One region of the Micromonospora arida genome, then DNA from elsewhere that is predicted to be linked to it. Evidence: riboswitches for the same ligand, from Rfam matches in the RefSeq annotation. Region 1 holds a riboswitch; each other region holds the start of a gene.
The links. Region 1 has a riboswitch for cobalamin ahead of ACFYP0_RS05480 (acyl-CoA thioesterase). Riboswitches for the same ligand answer to the same signal wherever they lie in the genome.
Positions count from the first base shown of each region.

Region 2: another riboswitch for cobalamin. It lies ahead of ACFYP0_RS16005 (ribonucleoside-diphosphate reductase subunit alpha); the one in region 1 lies ahead of ACFYP0_RS05480 (acyl-CoA thioesterase).
Region 3: another riboswitch for cobalamin. It lies ahead of cobN (cobaltochelatase subunit CobN); the one in region 1 lies ahead of ACFYP0_RS05480 (acyl-CoA thioesterase).
Region 4: another riboswitch for cobalamin. It lies ahead of ACFYP0_RS15970 (CbtB domain-containing protein); the one in region 1 lies ahead of ACFYP0_RS05480 (acyl-CoA thioesterase).

Region 1 covers NZ_JBIALC010000001.1:1,179,130-1,183,236, reverse strand. The annotation lists gene ACFYP0_RS05485 (copper resistance protein CopC) at 1-654, opposite strand, end outside; cobalamin riboswitch at 776-992, shown strand; gene ACFYP0_RS05480 (acyl-CoA thioesterase) at 1,188-1,634, shown strand; gene ACFYP0_RS05475 (cellulose-binding domain-containing protein) at 2,042-3,118, shown strand; gene ACFYP0_RS05470 (ABC transporter substrate-binding protein) at 3,302-4,107, shown strand, end outside.
Region 2 covers NZ_JBIALC010000004.1:407,335-411,441, reverse strand. The annotation lists gene ACFYP0_RS16005 (ribonucleoside-diphosphate reductase subunit alpha) at 1-1,336, opposite strand, end outside; cobalamin riboswitch at 1,530-1,746, opposite strand; gene ACFYP0_RS16000 (enolase C-terminal domain-like protein) at 2,176-3,573, shown strand; gene ACFYP0_RS15995 (FadR/GntR family transcriptional regulator) at 3,581-4,107, shown strand, end outside.
Region 3 covers NZ_JBIALC010000001.1:568,236-572,342, forward strand. The annotation lists gene cobN (cobaltochelatase subunit CobN) at 1-2,823, opposite strand, end outside; cobalamin riboswitch at 3,082-3,258, opposite strand; gene ACFYP0_RS02845 (MBL fold metallo-hydrolase) at 3,575-4,107, shown strand, end outside.
Region 4 covers NZ_JBIALC010000004.1:399,977-404,083, forward strand. The annotation lists gene ACFYP0_RS15955 (phosphotransferase) at 29-688, shown strand; gene ACFYP0_RS15960 (histidine phosphatase family protein) at 841-1,437, opposite strand; gene ACFYP0_RS15965 (CbtA family protein) at 1,434-2,204, opposite strand; gene ACFYP0_RS15970 (CbtB domain-containing protein) at 2,195-2,398, opposite strand; cobalamin riboswitch at 2,434-2,579, opposite strand; gene ACFYP0_RS15975 (amidohydrolase family protein) at 2,854-3,732, shown strand; gene ACFYP0_RS15980 (ABC transporter permease) at 4,053-4,107, shown strand, end outside.

The DNA.
Region 1 (4,107 bases):
GGGGCCGCTCTCGTCAGTCGATCCGGTCGGCGCAGCCGCTGCCGCGGACGGTGGAACCGCCGTCTCGGCCGCGACTGTCGGCACTGCCGACGCCTGCCCGGACGACCCGTGTTGCTCGGCGGTGGCCAACAGCGCCGGATCTGGCTGGGTCGACGGTGGGCTCCACCCCTTGGGCGCCGCCGTCACCGGCCCGTCGTAGCGGAAGGTCAAAGTGCCGCGTACGGGGTCGCCGTCCGAGGCGACCGACAGGTAGCTCACCGAGTACTGCCCCTTGGCCGGCAGGTGCGCGACCGCCACCGTCGCGGGGAACCCGGTCGTGTACTCGCGTGGCTCGAACTGCCCGTTGACCATGAAGTACTCGCGCACCGGCTTGTCCAGCGGCTTCGGCTCCCCGTACGACCAGCCATTGTCGACCCGGATGCCACCCGGCGCGGTGATCGTGAAGAACGCGTTGACGGCGGCCTTCTCGGTGAAGAACAGCTGCACCGACGTCAACGGCTCGCGCACCGTGGCGCCACCCGCCGGCGTGGACATCGCGAGGGTCCCGTGAGCTGCGGCGGGCTGAGCGGACGCGAGGAGAGCGACCGCCGAGGCGAGGAGGAGCGCGAGGAGGCCCGAGACCACCCGCCCAGGAATCTGAGGGTGACGACGCATCTGAATATCCTCACTGCGCTGAGACTTTTTACAAGAGGTGACGAACTTTTTCCTCACATGGCTAAAGTCGAACACCTTCCGGGTGGTAGGCCGGCCTGAGAGGCCGTCGCCCCTGGCCAGCTATGCTCCCGGTGGCGCTGGTTCGCCCGGTCATGAGCTGGCCGGGCGTCGTAAGAGGGAACCCGGTGGGAATCCGGGGCTGCCCCGCAGCGGTGAGTGGGAACGACCGCCGTCATCAGCACTGGGCCAGTGGCCTGGGAAGCGACGGCCAGTAGGGGACCGGCGTGGAGCCGGTCGGGCCCGCGAGTCCGAAGACCTGCCCGCGCCGCGTACACAACCGTGTGCGCTGCCGTCGGCCTCGCGGGTGGGCTGAGCGGGTGACGTGCCGGGCGGTGTGCGCCGGTGTGTCCTCGTCAGCGTGTGCCCGTGTTCCGGCGGTGTGGTTTCCCGAGGGACGGACTACCGCTGTGCACGACACCACCACGATCGCCGGCCGAGCGCCGTCGGCGTCGCACCTGACCCTGTCGCAGATCATGGATCAGCACCACACCAACCTGATGGGTACGGTCCACGGCGGCCGGATCCTCAACCTCATCGACTCCGTCGCTGGTGTGGTCGCCGCCCGCCATTCCGACGGGCCGGCGGTCACCGCCGCCATCGACGAGACCGCGTTCCTGCGGGCGGTGCGGGTCGGCGACGTCGTGCATGTCGACGCGCGGATCACCTGGGCCGGTCGCAGCTCGATGGAGGTCGCGGTCAAGGTGACCGCCGACCGGTGGGACCGGGCGGTGCCACCCACCGACGTGGCCACCGCCCACCTGGTCATGGTCGCCATCGACGACGACGGCCAGCCTCGTACGGTGCCGCCGCTGCTACCGGAGACCGACGGTGACCGGCGGCGGTACCGGGAGGCGGAGATCCGCCGGAAGCACCGGCTGGCGCTGCGGCGCGCGCTGCTCGACGGTGCCGAAGACGACTGACCCGGCTGGTACTACCGCTACCGGCGCCCACATCACGAGAGGGTGCACCCGCGCTGTGACTCGCAGGCTGACTGATGGCCGTCAGTCTGGTGATCTGCTCACTCGCCGGTCCACATTGCAGGCTCGCGTACCCGGCGCTCGGTTTTCTGCCGGGACTTGGCCGCCCACTTCGTTGCGTTCTTTGACGCGAAGTCGTCCAGGACCTGGCGGTCAGTCGCGGTCCAGGCGGGAAGCTGCGCTGTCCACTCTTCTGCCTGTTCGGCGCTGTGGCCGCTACCGATCAGCCATGGCGGGCTGTCCGTTGTCCTGCCGGCGGCAGGACTGCCGTGCGTGCCTTGACAGGAAGGTGGAGCAGCAGGACAGTCGAGATATTCATAGACGTCCAACTATTTACGGCGAGGTGTGCCATGCGGAAGTCGCTGACTGCTGTGGCCGCCATCGCTGTTGCCATGGTCGCGATGATGGCCGCGATCTCACACGCCAGTGCGGCGAACGCGGCGGCCGGGTGTCGGGTGAACTACGTCGTCACCAGCCAGTGGACCGGTGGCTTCCACGCCGACATCGCGGTCACCAACTTGGGTGACCCAGTCAACGGGTGGACGCTGCGGTTCGCGTTCCCAGCAGTCGACCAGCGGCTCACGCAAACCTGGAGCGCCACCTGGGCCCAGGCGGGCCAGCAGGTCAGCGCGACCAATCTGGGCTGGAACGCGACCCTTGGCACCAATGGCTCCGCGAACATCGGTTTCGTTGGCGCCTGGTCGGGCAGCAACCCCATACCAGCGTCGTTCACGCTCAACGGCGTCACGTGCACCGGCGGCGTCCTGCCCAGCGTGACGCCGACCCGGACGACCACACCGCCGGTCGCTGACTGGCCGGCGATCGTCACCTGGCTCAGCCCGACCGCCGGCGCGGTGTACACCACGCCGGGAACCGTCCCGCTGGCTGCGACCGCGACCGTGGGAGGCGGACACAGCATCACCTCGGTGTCGTTCCGGGTGGACGGCGTCACGGTGGCCCGGGGGGTGAGGACGACCGGTGACCGGTTCGAGGCGCTGTGGACACCACCGATCGGGGAGCCCGGCACCAGCACCACCTTCGTGCTGTACGTCTCGGCCGGCACCGACCAGTCGCTGTCTGGCGCTGCGCCGCCGTTGCTGGTCACGGTGGTGACGCCGGCGTCCACCGGCACCAACCACCCGCCGGCAGTGGCGTTGAGCACCCCCGGCGGGCAGACCTACTTCCTCGAGCCGACGACCGTCACGCTGGTCGCCGACGTCGCCGACACCGACCCCGGGGACCTCGTCAGCCGCGTGGAGTTGTACCTCGGGGCGACCCGGCTGGCCGTGACGCCGACCAACAGCGGACAGCGCTACCAGTTCCAGACGGCCCTGTCGGCCGGCACGTCGTCCACCTTCACCGTGCGGGTCCATGATTCCCACGGCGGTATCGGCATCTCGAACCCGCTGACCTTCACCATCCGTTAGCGCCTCGGCCCTCCGTCAAGGGCTGACCAAGGTCCTTCCACTGGCCGTCGACACGTTTGCGAGTCGGCACGCTTCCTCAGCTGGCTTCGGTGAGCATCCTGCGGCCCGGTGACGAGAAGTTCCCCTACAGCGACGGCTCGCACAAGTGGACGTGGCGCGGTCGCGCCTGGTAGGCAGGCGGTTGTGCGCATCGTTTCCCTGCTGCCGGCGGCCACGGACATCGTGGCCATGCTCGGCCTGACCGGGCACCTGGTCGGCCGTACCCACGAGTGTGACTGGCCGCCGGGGGCCCTGGCCGACGTCCCGGCGGTGACCGCGACGTCCCTGCCGGAGACCTTGACGAGCCGGGAGATCTCGGCGGCGATCGCCGGTGACGCGCACCGAGGCTCGTCGTTGTACCAGCTCCACGTCGCCATGCTGGAGCGGTTGAAGCCGGATCTGATCCTGACCCAGGATCTGTGCGACGTGTGTGCGGTCTCCTACGAGCGGGTCAACGACGCGGTTGGTCTGATCGATCTCGACACCAGGGTAATGTCCCTGGAGGCGCGGACCATCGACGGGATCCTGGACACTGTCGATGCCGTGGCCGCGCTGACCGGCACCGAAGGCAGGGCGGCGGAGATCCGAGCCGACGCCGAGCGTCGCCTCGCCGCGTTGCCAGGGCCGGTGCCCGGCGCGCCGACGGTGCTGTTCGTCGAGTGGCTCGACCCGTTGATGCCGGGCGGGCACTGGGTTCCGGAGCAGATCACCTACGCGGGTGGGCGGTCGCTGCTGCTCGGGCCGGGTGCGCACAGCACCCCGCACCCGTGGTCGGTGGTCGCGGACCTGGCCCCCGACGTGGTGGTGTTCGGGCCGTGCGGGTTCACGCCGGAGCGAACCATCGATGAGCTGTCCGTGGCGACCGCGCAACCCGGCTGGGCGGACCTGCCCGCGGTTCGTCAGGGGCAGGTGTGGGTGGTCGACGGGCCTGCCTACTTCAACCGCCCCGG
Region 2 (4,107 bases), on a different contig from region 1:
GGTTCACCGAGCCGAGGTTGCACACGGCGGTCTCGGTGTCACTGGACACCTCGACGATCTCGGTGCAGAGGTTCGACAGGTGCACCACGTTGCCCGGCTCGGCGGTCTGGTTGCAGAGCCGGTTGGCGGCGTCCTTGAAGGTCATCCAGCCGTTGCCGGTCTGGGCGAGGGTCCGCATCATCTTCCCGTACAGCTCCCGTGCCGGGACCTGCCGCACGTAGCGCCCCTGCGCCTCGGCCTCCCGGTACGCGGCGTCGAACCGCTCCCCCCACAGGTCGGGCAGCTCGGGCACCTCGTGCGGGTCGAACAGCGACCACAGCTCGTCGGCCTCGACCCGGCGCATGAACTCGTCCGGCACCCAGTTGGCCAGGTTGAGGTTGTGGGTACGTCGGGCGTCCTCGCCGGTGTTGTCCCGCAGTTGCAGGAACTCCTCGATGTCCGGGTGCCACGGCTCCAGATAGACGCAGGCCGCGCCCTTGCGCCGGCCACCCTGGTTCACCGCGGCGACGCTCGCGTCCAGGGTGCGCAGCCACGGCACGATCCCGTTGGACTGCCCGTTCGTGCCCCGGATCAGCGCTCCCCGGGAGCGGACCCGGGAGTACGCGATGCCGATGCCACCGGCGAACTTGGACAGGTTGGCGACCTGGGCGTACCGCTGGTAGATCGAGTCCAGCTCGTCGAGCGGGGAGTCGACCAGGTAGCAGGAGGACATCTGGGTGTGCCGGGTCCCGGAGTTGAACAAGGTCGGCGAGCTGGGCAGGTAGGCCAGGCTGGACATCAGCCGGTAGAAGCCGACCGCCTCGTCGGCCGTCCGGGACAGGCCGCAGGCCACCCGCAGCAGCCAGTACTGCGGGGTCTCCAGCACCAGTCGGCTGGTGGGGTGGCGCAGCAGGTAGCGGTCGTACACCGTGCGCAGGCCGAAGTACTCGAACCGGCGGTCGCCGTCCGGGTCGATGGCGTGGTCGAGGGTCGCGGCGTGTGCGGCGACGAACGCGGCGGTGTCGTCACCGATCAGGCCCTCGGCGTGGCCGACCCGGATCGCCGCGCTGAACGAGGTGATGCCCTGACGACGCACCTCCTTGTCGACGTAGCCGGCCAGCAGTCGCGCGGCGAGGCGCGAGTACTGCGGCTCCTCACCGATCATCTCGGCGGCGGTCTGGATGGACAGCCGGTCCAGTTCGGCAGTGGTCGCGCCGTCGTAGAGGCCGCTGATCGTGCGGGTGGCCACCCGCATCGGGTCGACGTCGGTCAGGTCGTCGGCCCACCGCTCGACCGCACGGACGATCTTGTTCACGTCCACGGGTTCGGTGCCGCCGTCGCGCTTGCGGACCTGCATCGGCGTCCGCCGCACTGTCGCGTCGCCGCTGGCCGGGACTACCTCGGTGACTGTCACCACTCGCTCCTCGGAGTTCGAGACCTGGTGGCCCGGACGCGAGGAGACAGACACCGACGGACGCCACGCCAGTCCGGCGTGGGGTCAGGTGGCGTCAGCCGTCCCACGCGGCCTCGGACCGCCGCCCACCCGGGTGCGGGTACGCGGCGCGCTGGCAGGTCTTCGGACTCGCGGGCACGACCGGTCTCGCCGGTCTCCTACTGGCCGTCGCTTCCCAGGCCGATTGGTGGCCCAGTGCTGTTGACGGCGGTCGTTCCCACTCACCGCTGCGGGACAGTCCCGGATTTCCACCGGGTTCCCTGTTGCCTCGACCGCCCCGGATGAGCGGCCGAACCAGCTACGCCCGACACCATATATAGGGGCGCAGCCGTTGTCACACCCCACATGTCGGTGTCGGGCGTGTCGGCGCCGACTCGGTGATCACCGTCACCGCCCCGACCGACAACGCCACGCCGACCGACGCCAGGCACCGGAGACGGGGGCTCTCCACCGGCTGTCGACAGTCGACAAAGATGCGATGTATCCAGGCCATGGTGGCGCAGGCCGCATCCATGTGTCGCCGTCAATGCCCCAACAGGAGTGGAACATCCAATCTCACAGACCGCCACTCCCGTTACCTTCGCCCGCCAACCGGCACGATGGGCGGCAAGGCGGATCAGCCCGGCGAGGCAAACATCATATGTCTGCGGGTCTGCGGTGATCGACATCGTTGACGTGCTGGAGCGGCTCTCCGTATACTCCCAGTGATCATCTGATCTTTAGCCTAGTCGGGCGAGGAGCGCATGCCGCAGATCACCGCCGTCACCGTCGAAGACGTCCGCTTCCCCACCTCCCTGACCGCTGACGGGTCAGACGCCATGAACAAGGACGGCGACTACTCGGCGGCCTACGTCGTCCTGCACACCGACGGCGTCGACGGCGTGGGCGCGCCACTCGCGGGGCACGGCCTGACCTTCACCATCGGTCGAGGCAACGACATCGTCGCGGCGGCGGCAGTCCACCAGGCACAGCTTCTCGTGGGCCTGGACGTGGCGACGATGGCAGCGGACATGGGCGCGGTCTACCGCCTCCTCACCTCCGACTCGCAACTGCGCTGGCTCGGTCCGGAGAAGGGTGTCGTCCACCTGTCCCTGGCGGCCGTGCTGAACGCGTCGTGGGACCTGGTCGCCCGGCTCGCCGACAAGCCGGTGTGGCGGCTGCTCGTCGACATGTCCCCCGAGCAACTCGTCGACATCGCGGACCTGCGCTACCTGTCCGACGCGCTGACCCGCGACGAGGCACTGGCCATCCTGCGGGCCAAGGAGGGCACGAAGGCCGCCCGCCTCGCCGAGCTCGACCGGACCGGCTACCCCGCCTACACCACCTCGGCGGGTTGGCTCGGCTACGGCGACGACAAGCTGCGCCGCCTGTGTCAGGAAGCGGTGGACACCGGCTACGGCTACGTCAAGCTCAAGGTGGGTGCCAACCTCGACGACGACATCCGCCGATGCGCGATCGCGCGGGAGATCCTCGGACCGGATCGCAACCTGATGATCGACGCCAACCAGGTGTGGGACGTCGGTCAGGCCATCGAGTGGGTCACCGCCCTCGCCCAGTTCAAGCCACTGTGGATCGAGGAGCCGACCAGCCCCGACGACATCCTGGGCCACGCGGCCGTCCGCCGCGCCGTCGCTCCGATCGGCGTCGCCACCGGCGAACACTGCCACAACCGGGTGATGTTCAAACAGCTGTTCCAGGCCGAGGCCATCGACTTCTGCCAGCTGGACACCGGCCGGCTGGCCAGCATCAACGAGATCGTCGCCGTGCTGCTGCTCGCCGCGAAGTTCGACGTCCCGGTGTGCCCGCACGCCGGCGGTGTCGGGCTGTGCGAGATGGTCCAACACGTGTCGGTGCTCGACTACGTCGCGATCTCGGGGGACCTCACCAACCGGGTCACCGAGTTCGTCGACCACCTGCACGAGCACTTCACCGATCCCTGCATCATCCGGGACACCGGTTCCGGCAGCGGATACGTCCTGCCCAGCCAGCCCGGCTACTCCACCCGGATGCGTACCGAGTCGGTCGCGCTCTACCGGTTCCCTGACGGCCACTACTGGGCGGCGACAGACCCGACTACCGTGTCATCTCCGGAGGCGGCGTACGTGATCGCGGGTGGGAAGGCCACCCCCGCCGGCCGCTAGGGGGATCATGTCTCGCACTGACGAAGTGGTCAACGGCATCAAGCGGATGATCCTCGAAGGGCAGTTCAGGCCCGGGGACCGGTTGCCCATCGAGAAGGACCTCGCCGAGCAGCTCGGTGTCTCGCGGGGGTCCCTGCGCGAGGGGATGTCGGCCCTGTCGATCCTTGGCATCGTCAACATCCGCCAGGGCGACGGCACCTACGTCACCAACCTCGACGCGCCACAACTGCTGGCCCCGATGGGTTTCGTGGTGGACTTCCAGGGCCAGGGCGATCCCCGGCACATCCACACCGTTCGCCGTCTGCTGGAGTGCGAGGCCGCCTGCCTGGCGGCGACCAGGATCACCGACGAGGCCCTGTCCCAGGCGGGTGACCTGCTCGACGAGGCGGCCCGGTTGATCGGCCAGTCACCGCCGGACCACGAGCGGATCATGGAGATCGACATCGCCTTCCACCGGATCATCGCGGTGCACGCCGAGAATCCGGTGCTCGTCGGCCTGATCGAAGCCTTCGCCGGGCGCACCATCCGTGGCCG
Region 3 (4,107 bases), 610 kb from region 1:
CACGTGCGGAAACGCGTCGCGGAAGAACCCGGAGATGCGCACTGTGACGTCGACGCGCGGGCGGCCCAGCTCGGCGGTCGGCACCACCTCGATGCCGGTCACCCGTCGGGACCTGTCGTCCCAGGCCGGGCGGCAGCCCAGCAGCGCGAGCACCTCGGCGATGTCGTCGCCCTGGGTCCGCATCGCGCTGGTGCCCCACACGGTCAACCCCACCGAGCGGGGGTACGCCCCGGTGTCGGCGAGGTGCCGGGCCAGCAGCGAGTCGGCGAGGGCCACCCCGACGTCCCAGGCGTTGCGGCTGGGGATGGCCTTCGGGTCGACGGAGTAGAAGTTGCGGCCGGTGGGCAGCACGTTGACCAGGCCGCGGGTGGGTGAGCCGGACGGGCCGGGCGGCACGAACCTGCCGTCCAACGCCCCGAGGGTGTTGGTCAGTTCGTCGGTGGTCCGGTCCAGTCGGGGCACCAGCTCGGTGGCGGCGAAGTGCAGCACCGCGGCGACGTCCGGGATCGACCGACCGGTCACCTCCGTCACCACGGCGTCGACCGTGTCCACGGCCCATTCCAGGGTTTCCATGCCGACGACCAGCCGCCGCGCGAGGGCCTCGATGAGGTCGATCGCGTCGGCGGCGGTGCCGGCCGGCCCGTCCACCACGTCGGTCAGCGCCGCGGGCAGTGCCAGTCGCTGTCCCGGCGACGCGAGCAGCTCCTGCTCGTCGAGGGAGTACGCGGCAGCGAGCGCCTGCCGTAGGCCGGGCAGGGCCCGGGCGCCGCCCCAGATCTGCGGGGCGCGCAGCACCGCGAGGACCAGGTTGACCCGGGGCTCGCCGGTGGGCGCGTCGGCGAGGATGTGCAGCCCGTCGCGGATCTGCACGTCCTTGACCTCGCACAGGTACCCGTCGAGGTGCAGCACGAAGTCGTCGAAGTCGTCCGCGTCGGGCATCGCCTCGGCGTGCAGGTCGTGGTGCAGCTCGGCGGCGCGCACCAGGTCCCAGATCTGGGCCCGTACGGTGGGCACCTTGGCCGGGTCGAGGGCCTGCACTGTCGCGTACTCGTCGAGCAGTTGTTCCAGTTTGGCCAGGTCGCCGTAGGTCTCGGCGCGGGCCATCGGCGGGACCAGGTGGTCGACGACCACGGCGTGTGCCCGCCGCTTGGCCTGGGTGCCCTCTCCGGGGTCGTTGACGATGAACGGGTACACCAGCGGCAGGTCGCCGAGGACCGCGTCGGGGGCGCAGTCGGCGGCCAGGCCGAGGCCCTTGCCGGGCAGCCACTCCAGGGTGCCGTGCTTACCCAGGTGCACCACGGCGTCCGCGCCGAAGCCGCCGTCCGCGGCCGGCGCGGTCAACCAGCGGTACGCGGCCAGGTAGTGGTGACTCGGCGGCAGGTCCGGGTCGTGGTAGATGGCGATCGGGTTCTCCCCGAAGCCGCGGGGTGGCTGGATCAGCAGCGCCACGTTGCCGAAGCGCAGCCCGGCGAGCACGATGTCGCCGCCGTCGGTGTACAGCTCGCCCGGCGGCTCACCCCAGTGCTCCCGCATCCGCTCGCGCAGCTCGGCCGGGACCTGGTCGAACCAGCGCCGGTACGTCGGCCCCGGTATCCGGGCCTCGGCGGCGGCCAGTTGCCCCGGGGTGAGCCACTCCACGTCGTGACCACCGGCGGCGATCAGCGCGTGGATCAGCGCGTCGCCGTCGTCGGGCGGTGGCGCGTCACCCAGGTAGTAGCCGGCCTCGGCCAGCGCGGCGAACAGCCGGACCGCCGAGGCCGGGGTGTCCAACCCGACGGCGTTGCCGACCCGGGAGTGCTTGGTGGGGTACGAGCTGAGCACCACGGCGACCCGCTTGTCGGCGTGCGGCACGTACCGCAGCCGGGCGTGGCGCACCGCGATCCCGGCGACCCGGGCGGCCCGCTCGGGATCGGCGGCGTAGACCGAGAGCCCGTCCGCGTCGATCTGCTTGAACGAGAACGGCACTGTGACGATCCGGCCGTCGAACTCGGGGATGGCCACCTGCATCGCGGCGTCCAGTGGGGACAACCCGGCGTCGCTGCCGGCCCACTGCTCCCGAGTGCTGGTCAGGCAGAGCGCCTGGATGATCGGCACGTCCAGGGCGGCCAGCACGCCCACGTCCCAGGCGTCCTCGTCGCCGCCACCGGAGGCGTCCGCGGCGACCGCACCGCCGGCCGCGAGCACCGTGACCAGCAGCGCGTCACAGCGGGCGAAGAGCCCGAGTGGGCCGGCGCCCGCGGTCAGCCCGCGCAGCGAGCCGCAGAAGATCGGCAGCGGGTTGCCGCCGGCCTGGTGGACCGCGTCCGCGAGCACGTCGACGAATCCGGTGTTGCCGGCGAGGGCGTGCGCCCGGTAGAAGACGATTCCCACTGTGGGCCGATCCGGGTCGGCGGGGTGTTCGCCGTGCACGCCGTACGCCGGGGTGGGCGCGGGTGCGGCGAACCCCTCGCCGGTGAGCAGCACCGTGTCGGAGAGGAACCGGGCCAGCTGCGCCAGGTTGTCCGGTCCGCCCTCGACCAGGTACGCCAGCGCCTGGGTGACGACCCCGGACGGCACTGTGGAGATCGCCATCAGCTCCGCGTCGGGCAGCGCCTCACCCCCGAGCACGATCGTCGGCACGCCGGTGGCGAGCACGGCGGCGAGGCCGTCCGGCCACGCCTGCCGACCGCCGAGCAGGCGTACGACGGCGAGGGCGGCCCCGTCGAGCAGGGCGGGCACCTCGTCGGCGGCAACTCGGGCGGGGTTGGCCAACCGGTAGTCGGCACCGCTGGCGCGGGCGGCCAGCAGATCGGTGTCGGCGGTGGAGAGCAGCAGGATGCGCACGGCAGGCTCCGGAGAGTGACGCCCTGGGCCCTCACGGGGGCGACCGGGACGATGCGGGTGGGTACGGCGTCAGCCGGTACGACGGCCCGAGCGAACGGCGCACCGACGCATGGGTCGGGGACGGTCAGCGCCGGGCGATCAGCTCAGCGGTGCCGGTGGCCGGTGTCCTTGGAATGCACTGCCTGGAGCGCAATACGACGATAATCGTCGATGAATGAGACGCCGTGCGTCATCGGGTCCTCCTCGGGTGTCCACGCCCTGGGGTACGTCCCGACGGCCGAAGTATCCTGGCTTCCGGATCGACGCTCTCCCCCGGCCTTCCAACCGCAGACACACGGCCGTGACTCACGAGGGGGGATCGCTCCCCGGTGACAGTGGCGGGACCGCGTCGGATTCGCACCGACTTCCTTCACTGCCGTCAGGCCGCGAATGCTGCCACACCGCCGCGCCGCCGGTCAACGCCGGTCCGGCCCCGCCAGGCGGACGGCACTCATCGAGCTTCAGCGATTGCTGCGAGCGCGACTCCGCACAGCGCAATGCCCCAGATCAATGCCGGACGTCCTTTGCTCTGCTTACCTATAGGCGCCAGTGACGCTCCGTGCCCGGTGCATATAGGTAAGCAGAGCAAAGGGGGGTAGCACCTACCCTGGCCTGCGCCGATCGTCTGAGGGGACGGTGGCATGCGACACCCTCGCCTAGGATCGGCGAACGCCACACCAGTGTCCGTGATCAATCTCGGAGGTCGATCACCTTGGTCGCCCCGCAGTTCCACCACCTGGCCGGCCGGGTCTGGCTCTGCCCGGGCGATCCCGACCCGGAGGCGGTCCAGGCCGGCGTCGCCGTCGTCGCCGACGAACGCGGCAGTGTGATGATCGACGCCGGGCAGAGCCCCGCGCACGCCCGCGAGATCCAGGCCGCGCTGGCCGCCGCCGGGCTACCGGAGCCGCGCTGGCTGGTCTACACCCACCATCACTGGGACCACGTGTGGGGCGCCTGCGCCTGGCCCGGGGTGGAGATCGTCGGGCACGAGACGGCCGTGTCGCTGCTGCGCGCCGAGGCCGCCCGGCCGTGGAGCCACCGCTACCTGCACGAGCAGGTACGCGCCGATCCCCGCCTGCGCCCGAGCTTTCAAGCCCGCGCACGCGCGATGGCGTCCTGGGAAGACTTCGCCATCCTGCCGCCGACCCGGACCTTCGCCGACGTGGACGAGCTGCCGGTCGGAGTTCGGCTACGCCACGTCGGCGGCGGGCACGCACCGGATTCGGCAGTGGTGCTGGTGCCCGA
Region 4 (4,107 bases), on a different contig from region 1:
GCGCAACCCACTGTTAGCGTCGTCTGCCATGGACGATCACGCGCTGCTCGCCTCGGGGCGCGACGCCGACGTCTACGCCCTCGACGAGTCGCGGGTGCTGCGCCGCTACCGCCAGGGCGGGGACAGCGCGCCCGAGGCGGCGTTGATGGCCTACGTCGCGGCCGCCGGCTACCCGGTGCCCGTGGTGTACGACGCACAAGGGCCCGACCTGGTGCTCGAACGACTCCACGGCGAGACTCTCCTGGCGTCGATGCTCACCGGGCGCACCGGCATCGGCGCGGCCGCCGACCTGCTCGTGGGCCTGCACGACCGCCTCCACACCCTGCCGGCCCGGGTCAGCGCCGACCCGGCGGACCGCGTCCTGCACCTCGACCTGCACCCACAGAACGTCATGGTGACCTCGCGCGGGCCGGTGGTCATCGATTGGCGCAACGCGACCGAGGGGCCGGCCGACCTGGACGTGGCCATGACCGCTCTCATCCTCGCCGAGGTGGCGGTCAGTCACGACTCGCAGCTCGCCGATCTTGCTCGGGACGGCCTCGATGTCTTTCAGCGACGCGCCGAGCCGCCCCGGGCCAGCCAACTACGACGTGCGGTGGGTCTGCGCCGGGTCGACCCCGCGCTGTCCGCCGTCGAGAAGTCCGCCCTGGGTCGCGCCGCCGCACTGGTCCACACCCGCGTGGGCTGAGGCAGAGCCGAGCGCCCAGTCGGGCTCAACGCGGTGGCAGCAGCGCGTCGATCAGGGCACGCAGCGGCCCGACCAGGTCCTGTTCGGTGGCGGAACCCAGCGGTTCCAGCCGGATCGACGACCGCAGCACCGCGACGCCGTTCGGTGCGAACTCAAGCCGCTAGCGGCGCGCCCAGTCGGAGTTGCCAGCTTGCGCCCCGGCTGGTGAGCCGGACGACCGCCAACGGCTCCACGTCCACCTGCCGGTACGTCGCCATCGGAAGGCCGAGGGCGTGCACCACCGCGACCCGGATCACCAGTGGGTGGGTGACCGCGATGACGCGTCCACCGGCTTTCTGCTGCTCGTCCAGCCAGCCGCCGACCCGATCCCGCACGGCCGTGACGGACTCACCGCCGTGCGGCGCGGACTCCGGTGCGGACAGCCAGTCGTGCAGCGCCTGCGGCTGCGATTCAGCGATCTCCTCAAGCGACCGGCCGGACCAGTCCCCGTAGTCACAGTCGGCCAACGCGGTCTCGATCGTCGGCAGCAGGCCGAAGGCGTCGGCGGTCTGTCGGGCGGCCACCGCGGGGCTGGACAGGCAGGTGGCGTTCACGCCGAGGGGCCCGCGCCGGTCCGCACCCGCCTGGGCCTGGGCGAGTGCGGCACGCAGGCCACCCTCGTCCAGGCCGTCGTCGGCGCCGCCGAAGCGGGTCCGGCGCAGAGCGGCGGTGTGACCGTGGGCGACCAGCCGGAGGCTGGTGCCGGTCATGTGCTCGGCAGTGCGGTGCCGGCCCGACGACGCCGCTCGTGGTGCATCAGGGCCGCGAACAGCAGGCCGATGCCGGTCCAGAGCACGACCTGGGTGCCGAGCGAGGCAAGTCGGAAACTCCACAGCAGGGTCGCCGGGAAGTCCGCCGGAACCTCCTGGAAGGACGGCATCACCACGTACGACACTGCCGTGACCAGCAGGAACCCGCCCACGGCCGCGGTGGCGCGCAGCCACGTAGGCGCCTGGGCGCCGACCGACCGGTAGCCCAGCGAGCCGGCCCACACGGCCACCAGCCCGAGCACCACCATCAACAGGTAGGTGACGGTCCGTTGGTTGATGGTGGCCGGGTCGCCGACCGCCGGCGGGTTCGCCGGGTACTTGAGGAACGGCACGATCACCGCGCCGAGCAGCGCCGCGCCGGCCAGCAGCAGACCGGACCGCCCGTCGTCGTCGCCGCGCCGCCGCCGGGACAGCAGGACGTACGCCGTGGCCAGCAGGCCACCCATCGCGGCCCCGAACAGGCCGGTGGCGAGGAACAGACCGCCGCGCTGACCCGTCCGGCCGACCAGGGCGTCCTCGTGATCGTGCGCGCCTGCGGCGGGCGCGGCGTGCGTCGCCGCCTCCTCGATGGCGATGGCTGCCTCGACGTGCGGTTCGCCAGCGACGTACGCGAACGTCCCGGCGATCAGGCCGGCGATCAGGCCGGCCAGCAGCCCGCGAACGAGGACGGCGACGAACGGGGGAGTGGTGGTGGTGTTCAGTGGCACGGGACACCCAGCAGGTGCCTGCCGTCGTGCATCAGCTCGTGCAGGTACATCCCGCTGCGGGACACCGCCCCCTGGTCGAAGGCGACGAGGTACGCCAGCAGGGTGAGCACGGCAACGGTCGCCAGGACCGGCCACAGTAGACGGACACTGCCAGCGGGGTGCACCACCGGCTGGCTGGAAGCGGAGCTGGACATGAATACACGAACCTCCCCAGGGATGACGCGTCCCCATCGCAAGGCTGCGGACGACCGAGCGTCCTGGCTCGCGGCCCCCAGTTGTGGTTGGGGAACCGCTCACAGTGGCGCGACCGCGCCGGATTCACACCGGCTTCCCTCGCGTCGCCGCAGATAGTGGGTCGACGGTAGCGGTGCCGCCTCAGACGGTCAACCCGGACCCCGCGCCCCGACCGCGTCCGGATGCCGGCACGTCAGCGAGGCGCCCCAGCCGCAGGCGCCGGTGGATTCGTCAGACCAAAAGGCGACACTGCGGGGAGCTGGTCGTGGCGCGCGTTCCGGGATTCAACAACAGTCTGTTACCGCTAACATGGTCAACCTGCCAGATCGACTCTGTGGCTCCGGGTTGACCCGGAGGGCTCGATCAGCGGCTGGGCGGGGTGTGGAGTGAACGAGAAGGCGCCGGGACGGGTCCGGTGACGACCGGCGAGGTCGCGCGACGGCCGGGCATCGTCGACGCGCATCATCACCTCTGGGTCCGGGCGCGGCACCCACAGCCCTGGATCGACCCGCACACCATGGCCGCGATCGACGACGACTTCACGCCGGTCGAGCTCGCCCCGGCGACCCGGGCCGCCGGGGTCACCCAGACCGTGGTCGTCCAGTCCGTCGCCGTTCGGTCGGAGACGCCCGAGCTGCTCGGCATCGCGGCCGACGATCCCCTCATCGCCGGGGTCGTCGGCTGGGTCGACCTCACCGCCGCCGATGTCGACCGTCGCCTCGCCCGACTACGCAGGGCGCGCGGCGGCCAACGGCTGGTCGGGATCCGCCACCCGGTCCAGTCCGAACCGGACCCGACCTATCTCGACCGCCCCGACGTGCGGCACGGCATCGCCGCGGTCGGTGCCGCCGGCCTCGCCTTCGACCTCCTGGTGCACCATCGTCAGCTGCCGGCGGCCGCCCGGCTCGTCCGCGACCTGCCCCAGGTGCGGTTTGTCCTGGACCACCTCGGCAAGCCCCCGCTCGGGCGCGCCGATCTCGATGACTGGCAGCGCGACCTGCGGGCGCTCGCGGCTGAGCCCAACACGACGGCGAAGCTCTCCGGCCTGGTGACCGAGGTGGACGGTGGGTCCTGGACGACGGCCGACCTGCGGCCCGCAGTCGAGCACGCCCTGGACGTGTTCGGGCCGGATCGGCTGATGTTCGGCTCGGACTGGCCGGTGTGCCTGCTCGCCACCTCGTACACCCGCTGGGTCACCGTCCTCGATGACCTGCTGGACCCGCTGACCGACGACGAGCGGGCCGCGATCTGGCGCCAGACCGTCAGCCGGGTCTACCGGTTGGCCCCGTCCTGAGGCGGCAGCGCCTTCCCAACTGGGGACATAGCATGTTATCGATAACATGCTGACGGCGGCAGCGATGTCGATTTGATCGGACGTATGCCTTCGACTGTGCAGGTAACGATGGCAAAACATGCGCGCAAGACCTTGGCAACATGCGTGAATGCGTGGCAAGGTAACGCCTGATCGTGGGAAACATCAGACCTATCTCCAAGGGATGTGTGGCTACCTAGCCGCACCACCGTTAAAGCGGGGTCGGTCGCTCACAGGCGTTCGGCTCGTCGGCGGGTCCCCGTCGGACGCCGGCGCCGCGCTTGGGGAGGTCAGGTCCGACGATGAGTAGCGCCGAGGCAACCGCCGGCACACAGCGCGGCGAACTCAGCGACTGGT